DNA from 3 places in the Streptomyces sp. NPDC037301 genome. Region 1 is predicted to be linked to each of the others. Evidence: riboswitches for the same ligand, from Rfam matches in the RefSeq annotation. Region 1 holds a riboswitch; each other region holds the start of a gene.
What was found. Region 1 has a riboswitch for cobalamin ahead of ACZ7IB_RS18245 (cobalamin biosynthesis protein). Riboswitches for the same ligand answer to the same signal wherever they lie in the genome.
Positions count from the first base shown of each region.

Region 2: it holds a riboswitch for cobalamin, as region 1 does, so the genes downstream of both, ACZ7IB_RS27410 (CbtB domain-containing protein) here and ACZ7IB_RS18245 (cobalamin biosynthesis protein) in region 1, are expected to answer to the same signal.
Region 3: it holds a riboswitch for cobalamin, as region 1 does, so the genes downstream of both, ACZ7IB_RS04515 (ribonucleoside-diphosphate reductase subunit alpha) here and ACZ7IB_RS18245 (cobalamin biosynthesis protein) in region 1, are expected to answer to the same signal.

Region 1 is NZ_JBVJWD010000010.1:57,717-64,155, forward strand. It holds gene ACZ7IB_RS18220 (hypothetical protein) at 1-166, opposite strand, end outside; gene ACZ7IB_RS18225 (alpha/beta hydrolase) at 352-1,479, opposite strand; gene ACZ7IB_RS18230 (class II aldolase/adducin family protein) at 1,613-2,272, opposite strand; gene ACZ7IB_RS18235 (inorganic phosphate transporter) at 2,536-3,801, shown strand; gene ACZ7IB_RS18240 (hypothetical protein) at 3,837-4,067, shown strand; cobalamin riboswitch at 4,240-4,370, shown strand; gene ACZ7IB_RS18245 (cobalamin biosynthesis protein) at 4,515-5,573, shown strand; gene ACZ7IB_RS18250 (cobyric acid synthase) at 5,570-6,439, shown strand, end outside.
Region 2 is NZ_JBVJWD010000019.1:13,701-20,139, reverse strand. It holds gene ACZ7IB_RS27430 (dihydrolipoyl dehydrogenase family protein) at 1-791, shown strand, start outside; gene ACZ7IB_RS27425 (ABC transporter ATP-binding protein) at 745-963, opposite strand; partial or broken gene metE (5-methyltetrahydropteroyltriglutamate--homocysteine S-methyltransferase) at 1,180-2,643, opposite strand; cobalamin riboswitch at 2,883-3,101, opposite strand; gene ACZ7IB_RS27415 (histidine phosphatase family protein) at 3,160-3,753, opposite strand; adenosylcobalamin (AdoCbl) riboswitch at 3,876-3,968, shown strand; gene ACZ7IB_RS27410 (CbtB domain-containing protein) at 4,014-4,229, shown strand; gene ACZ7IB_RS27405 (CbtA family protein) at 4,258-5,031, shown strand; gene ACZ7IB_RS27400 (GNAT family N-acetyltransferase) at 5,158-5,664, opposite strand; partial or broken gene ACZ7IB_RS27395 (SDR family oxidoreductase) at 5,896-6,439, shown strand, end outside.
Region 3 is NZ_JBVJWD010000002.1:262,405-268,843, forward strand. It holds gene ACZ7IB_RS04510 (ribonucleotide-diphosphate reductase subunit beta) at 1-543, opposite strand, end outside; gene ACZ7IB_RS04515 (ribonucleoside-diphosphate reductase subunit alpha) at 543-2,954, opposite strand; adenosylcobalamin-variant (AdoCbl-variant) riboswitch at 3,106-3,208, opposite strand; gene mctP (monocarboxylate uptake permease MctP) at 3,387-5,024, opposite strand; gene ACZ7IB_RS04525 (DUF3311 domain-containing protein) at 5,021-5,275, opposite strand; gene ACZ7IB_RS04530 (GntR family transcriptional regulator) at 5,543-6,307, opposite strand.

The sequences.
Region 1 (6,439 bases):
GGGCCTGGGCGGCCAGGGGCGGCGCGCCGGGGATCGCGCCGTCGGCTGCCCAGCGGGCGATCCGTACAGCGTCGGCGAGGGCCGTCCTGGCCTGGCGGGCCAGTTCCGCCCTGGGAGGGGTGCCCTCCGGGGGGCGGGGAGCCGGCCTGGTGCGCCGGGTGGTCACGGCCTTGCGAGCGGTGGCAAGGGGTCGCGGGCGGACAAGTCGCAGCCTGGAGTCGCGCGGGGTACGGGACGTCACGGGGAGCAGTCTTGCCCCTGACGGCCCGAAAGCCCAAACGGAACCCGAATTCGCGGTGGAAGGGGGTGGCGGGCGGGTCCGGCAGCAATCGGCCGATCCCTCGCATCGAGTCACATCAGAGGCGTGAGGAAGCGGCGCAGGGCCTCTTCGTAGTGGACCGGATCGGCATTCCACATCGCCGCATGCGGAGCCTGCGGTACGGCGCGCAGGGCGACCAGGTCCGGGCGGCGGGCGGCCAGATCGCGGGACGGCTGCCAGGGGGCCAGGGTGTCGTCCGGACCGTGGAAGATCAGGGTCGGGACATGCAGCGCCGTTGCGAGGGAGCCGTCCAGGAGCCGGGCGCCGCGCAGCCCTGTCTGCCCCTGGGCGGCGCGGACGGCGAGCGGCAGCAGTGCGGTCGGGACACCGCGGGCGACGGCCAGGGCGCGCAGCGTGGTGACCCAGTCCAGGACCGGGGAGTCGAGGACAAGACCGCAGATCCGATTGCGGAGCGCGGAGTTGACGGCCGCGTGCAGCGCCATCGAGGCGCCGGTGGACCAGCCGTGCAGGACGACCTTCTCGGCTCCGTACCGCACGGCGAAGCGGATCGCCGCGTCCAGGTCGCGCCATTCGGACTCGCCGAGGTGGACGAGGCCGTCCGGGGAACGCGGGGCTCCGGCGTCACCGCGGTAGGCCAGGTCGAGCACGGGCAGGCGCAGATCGTGCAGGAACTCCATGACGTTCATGGGGTGTTCCCTGGTGGTGCCGAGGCCGTGCACGGTGATGACCCAGGTGTCGCGGGGGCCGGGCAGGAACCAGGCGGGCAGGGGGCCGAGTTCGCCGGGGATCTCGACTTCCCTGTGATCGAGTCCGAGGGCCGATGCGGGGTCGCCGCTGTGCAGCTGCGGAGTGATGCGGACCTTGGCGCCGGTTTCCAGGCTGCCGCGGTTGACTCGTTCCAGTCTGCGGACGACGGTGTCGGGGGCGTGGTGGGCGTGTTCGATCACCAGGCCGACGACGGCGTGGACGTCGTCGGCCACCAGTCCGTACGTACCGGGCCGCAGGGCGGCGAAGGAGCGCGTCAGGGTGACCTGCCCGGCCGCTGTGGCGTGCACGGTGAGTCTGCGGTCGGCGGGGAGCGGCCGTCCGGACGGCACCCTGAGGGCGGCGTCGCTGGCGTACCGGCCGGCCGCGACCGCTGCCGCACCGATACCGAGGATCGTGGTGACGGCTGCTGCCGTAACTGTTGCCGGGCGCACTGTTCCAGTGTCGTGGGGTGCACCGCACCCTGCCAGCGGACGGGGGCCGTCCGGTGCCCCGGCAGGGGCAGGACGGGCGGATCGGACGGGACAGCCGGGACAGACGGGACAGCGGGGACAGGCAGGGGTCGGGTCAGCCCGGTTGTCCGTATCCCTTCAGTGCCTCCTGTACGTCGCGCAGCTGGGCCGGGGAGAGCAGGGTCGGGGTGTGTCCGGGGACGGAGCCGGCGGTGAGCCAGAGCCGGCAGAGCCATTCCAGCTGGGCGGTCCTGTCGTACGCCTCGTCCAGGGTCGCTCCGTAGGTCACGGTTCCGTGGTTCTGGAGCAGGCAGCCCGTACGGCCCTGCAGAGCGCCGAGCATGTTCTCGGCCAGCTCCTCGGTCCCGTAACGCGCATAGGCCGCGACCCGGACGGGACCCCCGAGCATGGCGGCGGCGTAGTGGACCGAAGGGACCTCGGGGACCAGGGTGGAGACGGCCGTGGCGTGCACCGCGTGGGTATGCACGACGGCGGCCGCATCGCTGTTCCGGTAGACCGCGAGATGGAGCGGGAGTTCGCTGGTCGGAGCCAGTTCACCGAGGACGCGGTTGCCTTCCAGATCGACGCCGACGGCGTCCTCGGGGCGGAGCCGGTCGTACGGCACTCCGCTCGGGGTGACCAGGACCGTCCCGCCGACCCGTGCCGACACGTTTCCCGAGGTCCCGACGACGAGGCCGTCCGCCGCCGTCCTGCGGGCGGTGGCGACGACACCGTCCCAGGCACGTTCGATCGCGTCCCGTTGCTGATCGCTCATGTGGAGATCCTGTCAGCCCTGGAGACGAACGGGCATGCGATCGGGGGGATAAGTCACAAACCGGAGAAGTTCACAAGAGGGGTGGCGGGGGGCCGAATCGGGCCCGAATCGGCCCTGCGTCCGGCCCGCACCGCCCCGCGAAGGACAAACGGAACGACCCGACTCCAGTTGGGGTCACCACAGCGCCCTGCCCAGTTCATCTTCCGTTCACCCAGGTTGCCTACGGTCCACGTGCCAATGACGTCGAGCGATTGCCTGGGTAAATGGAACACATCACGCTGCTACTCGCGATTGTGATCGTGACAGCTCTAGTGTTCGATTTCACGAACGGTTTCCACGACACCGCCAACGCGATGGCGACCACCATCTCGACCGGTGCACTCAGACCGAAGACAGCGGTGGCCATGTCCGCCGTTCTCAACCTCGTCGGCGCGTTCCTGTCGGTCGAGGTCGCCAAGACGATCTCCGGCGGGATCATCAACGAGGACGGGCTGCGGACAGAAGTCATCTTCGCGGCACTCGTCGGCGCCATCCTGTGGAATCTGCTGACCTGGCTGGTCGGACTGCCGTCCAGTTCCTCGCACGCCCTGTTCGGCGGACTGATCGGCGCAGCCGTGATGTCGGCGGGCTGGTCGTCGGTCAACGGCGGCACCGTCGTCACCAAGGTGCTGCTCCCCGCGGTCGCCGCCCCGATCGTCGCCGGTCTGGCCGCACTGCTGGCCACCAGGCTGACGTACCGGATCGGCGGGAAGATCCGCAACGACGCCCAGGAGAAGGCCACTGCCAAGGGCTACCGCGCCGGCCAGATCGCCTCGGCCGGACTGGTCTCCCTCGCCCACGGCACCAACGACGCGCAGAAGACCATGGGCATCATCACCCTGGCCCTGGTCACCGGTGGCGTCCTGCACCCCGGCTCCAACCCGCCGGTCTGGGTCATCGTCTGTGCCGGTACGGCCATCGCACTCGGCACCTACCTGGGCGGCTGGCGCATCATCCGCACCATGGGCAGCGGCCTCACCGACCTCAAGCCGCCGCAGGGCTTCGCCGCCCAGACCAGTGCGGCCACGGTCATCCTGGCCTCCTCGCACCTCGGCTTCTCCCTCTCCACCACCCAGTCCTGCTCCGGCGCCGTGATGGGCGCGGGCCTCGGTCGCCGGGGCGGCGTGGTCCGCTGGTCCACCGCCACCCGGATGTTCGTCGCCTGGGGTCTGACACTGCCGGCCGCGGGCCTGGTCGGCGCGGGCGCGGAACTCCTCACCAAGCAGGGCACCTGGGGTGTCGTGGTCGTCGCGGCGCTGCTGGTCGTGGGCTCCGGGGCGATCTGGCTGGTGTCGCGCCGCAAGCCGGTCGGCCACGGCGATGTCGCGCCGACGGGCGGCGACGCCGAGCCCGCGGGCGTCGTCACCACGGCCATCGCCGCCGTCAGCCCGCCGCTCACCGTGGCCCAGGCAGCGGCCCAGGACCTCAAGACCACCATTCCGGCTCCGGCCGGAACCACCCAGGACCCGGCGCGACCCGCCACCGTCTAGGCCAGCCGCCTAGGCAGACCGTCTAAGGATTCAGCATGAACATCGACTGGGCAGCCCTCGGCTCCGTCTTCGGCGTCTCCCTCGTCGTCACCGTCGCGCTGGTGGGTTTCTTCACCCTGGGCATCGTCGGTCTCTCCAAGCAGCCCGAACCGGCGGCGCAGGGCGGCTCCGGCGGCTCGCTGCTGCTGGCCCGCGCCGGCGCCTACGTCTGCTTCGCGCTGTGCGCTGCGGCGGTCGCGTACGGGATCTATCTGATCGTCGCCTGAGCCCTCCTCCACGCACTCCCCCGTCGGGCCGGACACACCTCGTGTGTCCGGCCCGTTGTGGTGTGCCCGGCCCGATGTGGGGCTCAGCACACTGCACCTTCGCAGGTCAACGGCAAGTTGACGGGCGTTCGCGGAGCGTGGTGGACTGCCGGAGCCAATTACGGCGACAGCAGAGGAAGCCGGTGCGAATCCGGCGCGGTCCCGCCACTGTCACCGGGGAGCAGTCCCCCACACCGGAAGTCACGGCACGCGCGAGCGGGTTGGAAGGCCGGGGGAACTGCGGATCCGGGAGCCAGGAGACTCTCGTCGCCGGTCACGTCGAACCAGGGCGCGGACCCTGAGTGAGGACATATCGCCATGCCTGGCTGCCGTGCGTCCGTTCCTGTGGCGCTCTCGACGAGAGCCGCCTGTACGAAGGTCCTTCGAGGCGTAACGGCCGGTTGAGCCGTGCGTGCCGACCGCATTTTCGCGTACGGCGCCACGGCCGGTCTGATCGGCGATCTGCTGCTCGGTGACCCCCGCAGGGGGCATCCGGTCGCCGCCTTCGGGCGGGCCGCGGCGGGCGTCGAGCGCCGTCTGTGGCGCGACCACCGCGGGTGGGGCGCGCTGCACATGCTCGTCTGCGCCGGAGGCGCCGCGGGTGGTGCCGCGCTGGTCACCCGTGCCGTACGCAGCCACCCCGCCGCCTCCGTCGCACTGACCGCGGCCGCCACCTGGTCCGTCGTCGGCGGTACGTCCCTGGGGCGTGAGGCCCGGGCGATCGGCGGCGCCCTGGCCGCCGGTGACATCGAGTCGGCCCGCGAGCGTCTGCCGCATCTGTGCGGGCGCGACCCGTACTCCCTCGACGGACCGCAGATCGCCCGCGCCGTGGTGGAGTCCGTGGCCGAGAACACCTCGGACGCCGTGGTCGGCGCCCTGGTGTGGGGTGCGCTGGCCGGTGTGCCCGGGCTCGTCGGCTTCCGGGCCGCCAACACCCTCGACGCCATGGTCGGCCACAAGTCGCCCCGCCACCGGCGCTACGGCTGGGCCTCGGCCCGCCTCGACGACCTCGCGGGCTGGCCCGGTGCCCGGCTCACGGCCCTGCTCGCCGTGGCCGCCGGGGGGCGGCCACGTGGAGCGGTACGGGCGTGGCGGGCCGACGCGGCGAAGCACCCGAGCCCCAACGCGGGCCCGGTGGAGGCCTCGTTCGCGGGTGCGCTCGGCGTACGGCTCGGCGGGACCCTCGCGTACGGCGGCCGGGTCGAACACCGCCCCGTCCTCAACGGGGAGGCGGGCCGGGCGGTGGAGACCGAGGACATCGAACGCGCGGTACGGCTGTCGCGCCGGGTGAGCGCGCTGGCCCTCGGCGTGTGTGTGGCGGGACGACTGGGTGCGGGCCTCGCCGCACGACGGATCGCAGGACTTCGGTCCGCAGGACTTCGGTCCGCAGGACTTCGGTCCGCAGGACTTCAGGTCACGGAACTTCAAGTCACAGGACGTCGGATCGCAGGACGGAGACGGACATGAGCGGCGGGCTGCTGGTCGCCGGAACCACCTCGGACGCGGGCAAGAGCGTCGTCACAGCAGGCATCTGCCGCTGGCTCGTGCGCCGGGGCGTGAAGGTGGCGCCCTTCAAGGCGCAGAACATGTCGCTGAACTCGTTCGTCACCCGCGAAGGTGCCGAGATCGGGCGCGCCCAGGCCATGCAGGCCCAGGCCGCCCGGGTGGAGCCGGCCGCGCTGATGAACCCGGTCCTGCTCAAACCCGGCAGCGACCGCTCCAGCCAGGTCGTCCTGATGGGCAGGCCGGTGGGCGAGATGAGCGCACGCGGCTACCACGGAGGCAGGCAGGAAGCGCTTCTCGGCACGGTCGTGGACTGTCTGGAGCAGCTTCGGGGCACGTATGACGCAGTGATCTGCGAGGGGGCGGGCAGTCCGGCCGAGATCAATCTGCGGCGCACGGACATCGTGAACATGGGCATCGCACGGGCGGCACGCTTCCCGGTGGTGGTCGTCGGCGACATCGACCGCGGTGGCGTCTTCGCCTCGTTCTTCGGTACGACGGCGCTGCTCGACGCCGAGGACCAGTCACTGATCGCCGGCTACCTCGTCAACAAGTTCCGTGGCGACGTGTCACTGCTGGAGCCCGGCCTGGAGATGCTGCGCGGGATCACCGGGCGGCAGACCTACGGGGTGCTGCCCTTCGCCCACGGCCTCGGCATCGACGAAGAGGACGGTGTGAGGGTCTCGCTGCGCGGAGCCGTACGCGAATCGGTCGTCGCGCCTCCGCACGGCGACGACGTACTGCGTGTCGCGGTGTGCGCCGTACCCCTGATGTCGAACTTCACCGATGTGGACGCACTGGCCGCCGAACCGGGCGTCGTCGTCCGGTTC
Region 2 (6,439 bases), on a different contig from region 1:
TGGAACCCTTCGCGGGCGAGTTGGTCGCCCAGGCACTGACGGAGGCGGGCGCCGACATCCGTACCGGAGTCTCGGCGACCTCCGTACGGCGCGCGGTCCCGGACGGCCCGGTCACCGTGGAGTTGAACAACGGAGAGCGCGTCGAGGCCGACGAGATCCTTTTCGCCACCGGCCGCGCCCCGCGCACCGACGACCTCGGCCTGGAAACGGTGGGACTGAAGCCCGGCTCCTGGCTCACCGTCGACGACAGCTGCCGCGTCGACGGCACCACCTGGCTCTACGCGGTCGGCGACGTCAACCACCGGGCGCTCCTCACGCACCAGGGCAAGTACCAGGCGCGCATCGCGGGCGCCGCGATCGCCGCCCGCGCCGCAGGTGTGCCGCTGCTGGAGACCGACCGCTGGGGCGCCCACGCAGCCACCGCCGACCATTCGGCCGTCCCCCAGGTCGTCTTCACCGACCCCGAGGCCGCATCGGTCGGCCTCACCCTCGCCGAGGCCGAGGAGGCCGGCCACCGCGTACGCGCCGTCGACCACGACCTCGCCGCGGTGGCGGGCTCCGGCCTGTACGCGGACGGCTATCGAGGCCGCGCCCGCATGATTGTCGACCTCGACCGGGAGATCCTGCTCGGTGTCACGTTCGTCGGGCCGGGCATCGGCGAACTGCTGCACTCGGCGACGATCGCGGTCGCGGGCGAGGTCCCCATCGACCGGCTGTGGCACGCGGTGCCCGCGTATCCGACGATCAGCGAGGTCTGGCTGCGCCTGCTGGAGGCATACCGGGAAGCGTAGGGCCCGGCCCGCCCGTCTCCAGCAGCTCCCCGGGCGGAGCGGCATCCGTACCGACCGTGACGACGGCCGCGAGCAGCGACTTCGTGTACGGATGCCGCGGCGCGTCGGACACCTCCTCGGCCGTGCCCTCCTCCACCACCTGCGCGTCCTTCATCACCAGTACCCCGGTCACTGATCCGCCGGACCACCGAAACATCGTGCGAAACGAACAACAGGACTGTTCCCAGGCGCTGTTGGAAGCTGTGACCAGGACTCACCGGCAGGGCCTGCGCCCCTGGAGCGACGGGGGCGGTCAGGCCGGCGGCCGAAGATGGGCCGTGGATCGTGGACGGTTCGAAGCCGACGTGGTGCGGCCCGGGACGGACGCCCGTACCGGGCCGCGCCGCCGTCAGCCGGCGCTACCTGGCAGAGCCGCCCGCACCTCGGTGGCCGCCGAGACCAGGTTCTCCAGCGAGGCGCGTACTTCCGGCCAACCCCGGGTTTTCAGACCGCAGTCGGGATTGACCCACAGCCGTTCGGCGGGAATCGCTTCGTGCCCCTTGCGCAGCAGAGCCGCTGCCTCGCCGGCGCTCGGAACCCGCGGTGAGTGGATGTCGTACACACCGGGACCGACCTCCCGCGGATAGCCCGCCGATGCCAGTTCGTCGGCCACCTGCATAGGGGAGCGGGCCGCCTCCAGGCTGATCACATCGGCATCCAGGTCGTCGATGGCCCTGATGATGTCCCCGAACTCCGCGTAGCACATATGCGTATGGATCTGAGTCTCCGGACGTACGCCACTGGTGGCCAGCCGGAACGACTCGGTCGCCCAGGCCAGATACCCGGCGCGATCGGCGGCCCGCAGCGGAAGCGTCTCGCGCAGGGCGGGCTCGTCCACCTGGATGAACGAACTGCCGGCCGCCTCAAGGTCGTTCACCTCGTTCCGCAGTGCGAGGGCGACCTGGCGCGCGGTCTCGCCGAGCGGCTGGTCGTCACGGACGAAGGACCAGGCGAGCATGGTGACGGGACCTGTGAGCATGCCCTTGACCGGACGGGCGGTGAGCGACTGTGCGTACGCCGTCCAGCGCACCGTCATCGGCTCCGGCCGGGAGATGTCCCCGGCCAGGATCGGCGGCCGGACATACCGTGTGCCGTACGACTGGACCCAGCCGTGCTGAGTCGCGAGGTACCCGACGAGCTGCTCGGCGAAGTACTGCGCCATGTCGTTGCGTTCGGGCTCGCCGTGCACCAGCACATCGACGCCCGCCTTCTCCTGGAACGCCAGCACCTCCTGGATCTCCGACTCGATGCGCTTGTCGTACGTGGCGGTGTCGATGCGTCCGGCCCGCAAATCGGCGCGTGCGGTGCGCAGTTGGGCCGTTTGGGGAAGTGAGCCGATAGTGGTCGTCGGCAGCAACGGAAGCCGCAGACAGTCATGTTGGGGCGCTGCCCGCTGTGGATACGACACCTCGCGGCGCCCGTCGGACTCCGTGACGGCAGCGGCCCGTGCCCGTACCGTCGAGTCATGGGTGATCGCAGAACCGGCCCGTGAGGCCAGATCGGCACGGTTCGCGGCGAGTTCGGCGGCGATCGCGTCCGTACCCCGTGCGAGGCCCCGGGCCAGGGTGGCGATCTCGGCAGACTTCTGCCGGGCGAAGGCCAGCCGGCGGGCCACCTGCGGGTCGATGTCGCGCTCGGCGGTCGCGTCGAGGGGGACGTGCGGCAGGGAGCAGGAGGCCGCCACATCGACCCGGCCCGCGAGGCCGAGCAGGGTGCCGAGCGTGGTGAGGGACTGCTGATAGTCGTTGATCCATACGTTGCGGCCGTCGACGACCCCGGCGACCAGTCGCCTGCCCGGCAGACCGCCGACTGAGGTTTTCCCTTGGCGGGGACAGCCGTACACGGTGGCCCGGGCTGCCGCGGCTGCGGACTTGCCGGTCACGGAACTCTCCTTCGCGAGCGTGTGTCCTGATACGACCCCGGGACGGATCGAAGGCGCGAAGGGATGACGGACCGGGCGGAACCGCAACGCCGTGGAGGCGCGCGTGCCCTGCCCGATGTGTACGCCGACCCGCCCACGAGGTCACCGAGATCACCGTGCGCGTCCGACGCGCACGGGCAGTGGCAGTGGCAGGTCTTCGGACTCGCGGGCACTTCTCGCGTACGAGACACCTACTGGCCGTCGCTTCCCGGACCCCGTATCGGGTCCAGTGCTTGATGACGGCGGTCGTTCCCACTCACCGCTGCGGGGCAGTCCCGGATTCCCACCGGGTTCCCTCTTGCGACGCGCCTGTCTGGCGGACAGGGCGAACCAGCTGCACCACCACAGTAGGCGCTGACCGGCGGTTCCGGCACGTCAGTTGTTCATACCGTGGGCCACGGGAGGACGTCAGTCCCCCGGTGCGGGGGACAGCGGCTGCCCACAGTGCAGGTTCCACCGTCCGGACCGGCCGCTGAGCCCGGTCAGCGTCAGCGGGGCGACGTCCAGCCGCCAGAACGCCTCCGTCGGGAGAGCGAGCGCCCGTACGATCAACGCCCGCACCACCGCAGGCTCGACGACCCCCAGCACACGGCCGCCCTCGTCGCCGTACAGGGGTTGGAGGGCATCCAGCCAGCGGCCGACCCTGGCGCAGAACTCCAGCAACGGTTCGCCACCGTGCGGAGCCGCCGAAGGATCGGTCATCCAGGCCGATACCGCCTCCGGCTCGCTCCCGCTCACCTCCTCCAGCCGCTGCCCGCTCCACCGGCCCATGTCCCAGCCACGGAGCGCGAGTTCGTGCTCGGCGCGCAACCCCAGCGCGTCGGCGGTCCGGTCGCACCGTTCGGACGGCCCGCAGACATACCGGTCGGCCGCAGGCACCGCTGCCGCTGCGGCCCTGGCCCGCCGGACCCCGACCGCGTCGAGCGGCGCATTGCCGTCGAAGCGGGCCTCGCGCAGCGCGGCGTTGAGCGCCGGTGAGATCAACATCACCTTTATCGTCATGACCGGGTCAACTCCCTGAAGTCCGGCCCCGCAAGTGCACCCACCATGGCATCCGGGCGTTCCGGTCCCGCCGACGGCACCATGGCCGAGCCTGCTCCCAGGCGGTATCGTCCGATGAGCATGACGAAGTGTGACGGAAGTCCGGTGAGAATCCGGCACGGTCGCGCCACTGTGAACCCGTACCCGTACGGGAAGTCAGACCCAGCACCTTCGTCTCAGGCACCACGAACGGGACGCGTGTTCCCTCAGGAGGTTCTGCCATGGCACAGACTGCTGCCCCCGCCACCGCCGTACCGGCGATCACCCCCATCTCCCTGAAGGCCATTGCCCCTTGGGCGGTCTTCTTCGGCATCCTCATGCTCGTACTGCTGTACTTCGTCGGCGCCGAGCAGGGCGCCACCGCGGTCATCTCCGGCGAAAGTGTCCACGAGTGGGTCCACGACGGCCGCCACCTCCTCGGTTTCCCCTGTCACTGACGTACCGTCCGATCCAGGGGAAATCCTCATGAACTCCATATCCGTCAGAGCCCTGCTCGTCCGCGGCATGCTGGCAGGCCTTGCCGCGGGCGCGCTCGCTCTGGTCGTCGCCTACTTCCTCGGCGAGTCCCGGGTGGACGCGGCCATCGCTCTCGAAGAGGCGCACAGCCATGACCACGGCGGCGGCGAGGAACTTGTCAGCCGCACCATGCAGTCCACCGCCGGCCTCGCCACCGGTGTGCTCGTCTTCGGTGTGGCGATCGGCGGCATCGCCGCCCTCGTCTTCTGTTACGCCCTCGGCCGGATCGGCAGATTCGGCCCACGGGCCACGGCCGCCCTGATCGCGGGTGCGGCCCTGCTGACGGTGTACATCGTGCCGTTCCTGAAGTACCCGGCCAACCCGCCGGCCGTCGGCAACCCCGACACGATCGGCCGGCGCACCGCCCTGTTCTTCCTGATGGTCGCCCTCAGCGTGCTGCTGGCCGTCGCTGCCGTCATCTTCGGCAAGCGGCTGGCTCCACGCCTGGGCAACTGGAACGCGACGATCGCCGCATCCGCCGGCTACGTTGTCGTGATCGGGTTCGCCTACGCGTTCCTGCCCTCGTTCAACGAGGTCGGAAAGGACTTCCCGGCCGGCCTGCTGTGGGAGTTCCGTCTGGCCACGCTCGCCGTGCAGGCCACTTTCTGGATCACCTTCGGCCTTGTCTTCGGCCGGCTGACGGAACGGCTTCTCGTGCCGAGGACCGACTCCGTCAGGACCGGAAACGGTGCGGCGAACCGGGCTGCCACCGCGGCCGGCTGACCGACGCACCACTGGCAACCACAAGACATCGGAACCCGCCGGGAGCTTCCCGGCGGGTTCTGTCGTCCCGTAATGCGCAGCCGAGCCGGCGCCTACGTACCCGCAAGGGGCCGGACGACCGGGGGCTCAATCCTCGGCCTGCTGATCCCAGTCGATCCGGTAGTGCTTCAGCAGCGCGTCCTCCTTCACCAGGTGCATACCGACGGCTGTCATGACGTGCTGCGACGCGAGGTTGTCCAGATCGGTGTCGCCGTGCACGCAGCTCACGCCCTGGTCGCGGGCGAACTGGAGCAGTGCGCGCAGCGCCTCGGAGGCGTAACCCATGCCCTGAGCCGAGGGGACGAGGCCGTAGCCGATCGTGACGTGTCCGTTCTCGTCCGGAGCGCCATGGAATCCCAGTCCGCCGATCACCTCTCCGTCGTCGCGGCGACGTATCTCGTACGAACCGAAGGGGCTGGGATCACCCGTCGTCGCGCATGTATCGAGGAAGCGCTCGGCCGCGGCCATCTCGCCGGGGGACGGGTATCCGGGCGCCCAGCGGGCACCGTCTCCCGGCTTGCCCGCCATCACCCGCAAGGCGTCGGAGGCGCTCATCAGGCGAAGGAAGAGGCGGGGAGTCTCAAGGTCGGTCATGACCGAGTGAAGTATCACGCGGGACGGGCGGAAGGCATCCGGATTGTCCGACGGGAGCGTGCGAAGCGGGGCGGGGACCCCGGTGGGGTCCTGCAGAGGCCCTGCAGGGCGCGGGGTAGCGCTGGGAGTAGCACTGTTAGCAGATGGGTAGCGTCGTTACGGTATTGGTGTTAGCGTCGCTCACGCCGGGGTGCGGAATTCACCGGCCCGCCTGAGACAGGGAGCGCCGTCATGAGCGAGCAGCACACCACCACACGCCGGGTAGCGATCGTCACCGGAGGATCCCGGGGCATTGGCCGCGAGAGCGCCGAGCGACTGGCCTCCGACGGATTCGCCGTCGTCATCAATTACGCGGGCAACCAGGCCGAGGCCGACTCGGCGGTGGCGGCGATCACCGCGGCGGGCGGGTAGGCCGTCGCCTTCCGTGCCGATGTGGCCGACGAGGTCGCGGTCTCGGCACTCTTCGACACGGCCGAGGAGACCTTCGGCGGAGTCGACGTGGTAGTGCACGCGGCCGGTGTCATGACACTGGCGCCGTTGGTCGACACCGATCTGGACGCACTGGACCGGATGCACCGCACCAACATCCGCGGGACGTTCGTCGTCGACCAGCAGGCGGCCCGCCGACTGCGCAAGGGCGGGGCGGTCATCAACTTCTCCAGCTCCGTGCTGTCGCTTGCCATGCCCGGCTACAGCGCCTATGCCGCCACCAAGGGCGCCGTCGAGGCCATGACCCTGATCCTGGCCCGGGAGCTGCGCGGGCGGGACATCACGG
Region 3 (6,439 bases), on a different contig from region 1:
CAGCCCCTCGATGCACGCCGCGAAGCAGATCAGGTTCAGCAGGAAGCGACGGCGGTCGGCCTTCGTCTCCAGCCGCTCGATCTTCTCGACCGAATCCATCCACTTGAAGCAGAACTGCGCCTTCTCACGGATCGACGGAATCTCCTCGACCGCGTCGAACGCGGCGGCACGGTCGTCCGGATCGGGCAGATACGTGTCGAGCAGCGTCAGATAGAACTGGACGTGCACGGCCTCCTCGAAGAGCTGCCGCGACAGATACAGCCGCGCCTCGGGGGAGTTGATGTGCTTGTACAGCGTCAGCACGAGGTTGTTCGAGACGATCGAGTCTCCGGTCGCGAAGAACGCGACGAGCCGGCCGATCATGTGCTGCTCGCCGGGCGACAGCTTGGCGAGATCGGCCACGTCGGAGTGGAGATCGACCTCCTCGACCGTCCACGTGTTCTTGATGGCGTCGCGGTAGCGCTCGTAGAAGTCCGGGTAGCGCATGGGGCGCAGAGTCAGCTCGAAGCCGGGGTCGAGCAGGTTCTTCTCGGTTGAGCTCATTACTGACAGGCCTCGCAGGACTCGGGGTTTTCGAGGGAGCAGGCGATCGCGTCCGCGTCGGGGCCCGATGTCTGCTGTACGGGAATAGGGGCGGCGGCCGCGGCCTGGCCGGATGCCGCGCGGGCGATCCGGGTCGCCGGGCGCGAGCGCAGGTAGTACGTCGTCTTCAGCCCCTGCTTCCAGGCGTACGCGTACATTGAGGAGAGCTTGCCGATCGTCGGCGTCTCCATGAACAGGTTCAGCGACTGGCTCTGGTCGAGGAACGGCGTACGGGCCGCTGCCATGTCGATCAGACCGCGCTGCGGGATCTCCCACGCCGTGCGGTACAGCGCCCGCACATCCTCCGGGATCCAGGCGAAGCCCTGCACGGAACCGCTCGCCTCGCGCAGTGCCTCACGGGTCCGCGCGTCCCACACGCCGAGCTGCTTCAGCTCATCTACCAGATATGCGTTGACCTGGAGGAACTCACCGCTGAGCGTCTCGCGCTTGAAGAGGTTGGAGACCTGCGGCTCGATGCACTCATACACACCTGCGATCGAGGCGATCGTCGCCGTCGGCGCGATGGCGAGCAGCAGCGAGTTGCGCATCCCGGTCTTCGCGACCCGGGCGCGCAGCGCGTCCCAGCGCTCCGGCCAGTTCAGCTCGGTGTCGTAGTGGTCGGGGTGCAGCACACCGCGCGCGGCACGCGTCTGCGACCACGCGGGCAGCGGGCCGGAGCGCTCGGCGAGCTCGCAGGAGGCCTCGTACGCCGCGAGCATGATCCGCTCGGAGATCTTCGTGGAGAGCGCGCGGGCCTCGGGGGAGTCGAACGGCAGCCGCAGCTGGAAGAAGACGTCCTGCAGACCCATCGCACCCAGGCCGACGGGGCGCCACTTCGCATTGGACCGGCCGGCCTGCTCGGTCGGGTAGAAGTTGATGTCGACGACCCGGTCGAGGAAGGTCACGGCGGTGCGGACGGTCGCGTCCAGCCGCTCCCAGTCGATGCCACCGTCGGCGACGAACGCACCGAGGTTGACCGAACCCAGGTTGCAGACGGCCGTCTCGCCGTCATCGGTGACTTCGAGGATCTCGGTGCACAGATTCGACGAGTGGACGACGCGGCCCGGCTCGGCGGTCTGGTTCGCGGTCCGGTTGGAGGCGTCCTTGAACGTCATCCAGCCCTGGCCGGTCTGCGCGAGGGTACGCATCATCCGGCCGTACAGCTCACGGGCCGGCATCGACTTGCGGGCCAGCCCCTTGGCCTCGGCTGCCCGGTACGCGGCGTCGAACTCGTCGCCCCACAGGTCGACCAGCTCGGGCACATCGGCGGGCGAGAACAGTGACCAGTCGCCGTCCGCGTCGACCCGGCGCATGAACTCGTCCGGGATCCAGTGCGCCAGGTTGAGGTTGTGCGTACGCCGCTGGTCCTCACCCGTGTTGTCGCGCAGCTCCAGGAACTCCTCGATGTCCGCGTGCCAGGTCTCCAGGTAGACGGCGGCGGCGCCCTTGCGGCGGCCACCCTGGTTGACCGCGGCGACGGAGGCGTCGAGCGTCTTCAGGAACGGCACGATGCCGTTGGAGTGCCCGTTGGTGCCGCGGATCAGTGAACCGCGGGCGCGGATGCGGGAGTACGAGAGACCGATTCCGCCCGCGTGCTTGGAGAGCCGCGCCACCTGGTGGTAGCGGTCATAGATCGAGTCGAGCTCGTCGAGCGGGGAGTCCAGCAGATAGCAGGAGGACATCTGCGGATGCCGGGTGCCGGAGTTGAACAGGGTCGGCGAGGACGGCAGGTAGTCGAGCCGGCTCATCAGCCCGTACAGTGCCGCGACTTCGTCCAGGGCGCGCTTCGAGTCGTCCTCGGCGAGTCCGGCCGCGACGCGCAGCATGAAGTGCTGCGGCGTCTCGATGACCTGGCGGGTGTGCGGGTGACGCAGCAGATAGCGGCTGTGCAGGGTCCGCAGCCCGAAGTAACCGAAGCGGTCGTCGGCGCCGTCGGCGAGCGAACGCTCCACCAGCGCGTCGAGTGCGGCCGCGTGCAGCGCGACGAACCCGGCGGTACGGTCCGCGATCAGGCCCTCGCGGTGCCCGACGGCGACCGCGGCGGAGAAGGAGACCGCGCCCTGGCTCGCCGCCTCGTCCGCGATGGTGCGGGTCAGCAGCCTGGCCGCGAGCCGGGAGTAGGCGGGGTCCTCGGAGATCAGCCCCGCGGCGGCCTCCGTTGCCAGCGAGCGCAACTCCGCCTCGTCCGACCGGGCGCTACGGCCGCGCAGCGCGGCGGCGGCGACGCGACCGGGGTCGGTGTCGGGCAGATCGACGGTGAGGTCGGTCAGGGTCCGCAGCAGTGCGGTCCCCGGTCCGTCGTGTGCGGTTCCCTCGGACTCGGCCGCTTCGGACACAGCGACTGAAGCCGGATCGGCTGGCGCGATGGTCACGTGGTGCTCTCCCTCGCTCGGCTCGGGGCCGGCGGGGAGCGGGGCAGCCGGGCAGAGGCGGGCCCGCGTCGGGGCAGCACTCATTACGGCGTCCACCGGCCCATCCGCGAGGCCCGGACGTCTGGCATCCGGTTCGGTCGAGCCGGATGCGCTGTCGGCAGGTCCTCGGACTTACTTGAAGGTGCGCAAAAGCACACTGAATACACCGTTGCGGGACAGTTCCGGATTCGCACCGGATTTCCCTGCGACGACAGCGAGCACGAGCATACATGTGGGGGCCGCTGGATGGGACGGCCCCCACATGTTGTGTCGCGCAACAGAAGTCGAGTCGACGGGACAAGCCGTGCGATCCCCTGTCGGAGCAGACGGACGGCCCGCCACGCCCCGCTGAAGGGGGCGCGACGGGCCGTCATCCGGCCGTGGGAGCGGTCGTCAGTGGCCGCCGCCCGGGGCTCCCGCCGTGGCCGGCGGGAGCTCCGCCCGGACGCCCGGGTCGCCCGCGTCGGCCGTGTAGTCGGCCGGGGAGGTCTCGTCGATCCCGGCGGGTGCCTTCACGGCGTTCAGGACGAAGGTGAGCACCACCGTCACCACCACGTTCAGCACGAACGCGGTCAGGCCGATGTAGCCGATCTCGCCGATGCCCGGGATCTCCTTGGACGACCCGCCGAAGTGTGCCTGGGTCGGGCTGGCGACCCCGTACGCGGCCACCGTCCCGTACACCATGCCGACCGCCCAGCCCGCGAGCAGTGCCCAGCGGTGGAACCAGCGGGTGAACAGACCGCCGACCAGGGCCGGCATCGTCTGGAGGATCCAGATCCCGCCGAGCAGCTGGAAGTTGATCGCGACCGTCTTGTCCATGGTGAGGACGAAGGCGAGCGCGCCGACCTTCACCAGCAGCGACACCAGCTTGGAGACCTTGGTCTCCTGTTCCGGGGTCGCGTCCGGCTTCAGGAAGTCCTTGTAGATGTTGCGGGTGAAGAGGTTCGCCGCGGCGATCGACATGATCGCGGCGGGCACCAGAGCACCGATGCCGATGGCGGCGAACGCGACCCCTGCGAACCAGTCGGGGAACATGTTCTCGAACAGCTGGGGGATGGCCAACTGCCCGTTGTCCACCTTGATCCCGGCGGCGATCGCCATGAAGCCGAGCAGCGCCAGCAGGCCCAGCATCAGCGAGTACAGCGGCAGGATCGTGGTGTTGCGCCGGATCACATTGCGGCTGCGGCTGGAGAGCGTCGCCGTGATCGAGTGCGGATACATGAAGAGCGCCAGCGCCGAGCCCAGCGCCAGTGTGGCGTAACCCCATTGGCCCGCTTCACCCGGCGCGAGCGCGCCGCGCGGCTTGCCGGTTGCCGGGTTGGTCTGGGAGAACGCATCGCCCGCCTTGGCGAAGATGTCGTCGAAGCCGCCGAGCTTGATCGGGATGTAGATGATCGCCACCGCGATGACCAGGTAGATCAGTCCGTCCTTGACGAACGCGATCAGCGCCGGCGCGCGCAGACCGGACGAGTAGGTGTACGCGGCGAGCACCGCGAACGCGATCAGCAGCGGCAGGTCCTTGACGAACCAGTGGGTGTTCTCTCCACCGCCCACGCCCATCACGTCCAGCACGGCCTGGATGCCGACGAGCTGGAGCGCGATGTACGGCATCGTGGCGAGGATGCCCGTGACGGCGACCGCCAGCGAGAGCCCCTTCGAGCCGAAGCGCCCGCGGACGAAGTCCGAGGTCGTCACGTACCCGTGCTTGTGCGAGACCGACCACAGCCGCGGCAGGAAGGTGAAGATCAGCGGGTACACGAGGATCGTGTACGGCACGGCGAAGAAGCCTGCCGCGCCCGCCGCGTAGATCGCCGCGGGAACGGCGACGAAGGTGTACGCGGTGTACAGGTCGCCGCCGAGCAGGAACCAGGTGACCCAGGTTCCGAACGAACGTCCGCCCAGGCCCCATTCGTCGAGGCTGGCGTCGTTCTCGGCCTTCCGCCAGCGCGCCGCCAGGAAGCCCATGACCGTGACGGCCAGGAAGAAGAAGATGAAGACGCCGAGCGCGACGCCGTTCACGCCGTCCTTCATGCCGACGCACCCCCCTTGCGGGCGCGCTGGTCACGCTGCCACAGCTTGTACGCGATCACCGTGAGTGCGGTGGAGATCAGCACCCAGAGCATCTGGTACCAGTAGAAGAACGGGATACCGATGAAGGTGGGGTCCACCTTCGCGTACGAACTCACCCAGAGCATCGCCACGAACGGCGCGATGAGACAGAGGGCGATGACCACCCGCACGGGTGTGACGGTGGGCGGTTTTCCTTCTGGGTCTGCTGGCATGTGGCGACTCCGTCCCCTCGCTGATCACCTGGTGTAATGCGCAGGAAATCTAGGGGAGGCTTCCGGTCACCGTCACCCCCTGTCCGCATTGCGGTCCGGCAACGGTCCCGTGTGCGGGCGCGAATGTTCGGAATGTTGTCAAACGTACGACGCATGGTCTGTGCCAAGGTGTGCCAACGGCCCCCGCTGAGTGTGGATTCCACGGGGGCCGCGACGGTTGCGCCCAGGGGTGCATGGCCGGAATCAGCCGGTCGACGCACCTGGACCTCAGTCCGTCGGCCGCTTCAGGCGCGCCACGAACTTGTACCGGTCGCCCCGGTAGACCGAGCGCACCCACTCCACCGGCTCGCCCTGCCCGTCGAGCGAGTGCCGGGACAGCATCAGCATCGGCAGGCCCACATCCGTACCGAGCAGTCCGGCCTCGCGCGGGGTGGCGAGCGAGGTCTCGATGGTCTCCTCGGCCTCGGCCAGCCGGACGTCGTACACCTCCGCCAAAGCGGTGTAGAGCGAGGTGTACTTCACCAGCGAACGGCGCAGTGCCGGAAAGCGTTTGGCCGAAAGGTGCGTGGTCTCGATCGCCATCGGCTCCCCGCTGGCGAGCCGCAGCCGCTCGATCCGCAGCACTCGCCCACCGGTCGTGATGTCGAGCAGCCCGGCGAGCGTGTCGTCAGCCGTGACATAGCCGATGTCCAGCAACTGGGACGTCGGTTCGAGTCCCTGGGCGCGCATGTCCTCGGTGTACGAGGTGAGCTGCAGGGCCTGTGAGACCTTCGGCTTGGCGACGAAGGTGCCCTTGCCCTGGATGCGCTCCAGCCGGCCCTCGACGACCAGCTCCTGGAGCGCCTGGCGCACGGTCGTGCGCGAGGTGTCGAACTCGGCGGCCAGGGTCCGCTCCGGCGGCACGGGAGTGCCCGGCGGCATGGTGTCCGTCATGTCGAGGAGATGTCGCTTCAGCCGGTAGTACTTCGGGACGCGCGCCGTCCGTGTGGCCGCGCCCGTCTCGTTCTCCGTACTGCCCCCGTCGGCACCCATGGTCCGCCTTCCCGACTGCTGCGTTGCTGCCGTCACCGGCTCCTCCGTCTGTCGCGGCTCACATGGTGGCACGGTCCGGGCACGGCTCGTCGCCCTCCCTCAGGTGTCGGTCCTGTAACGGACGCGAGTGCA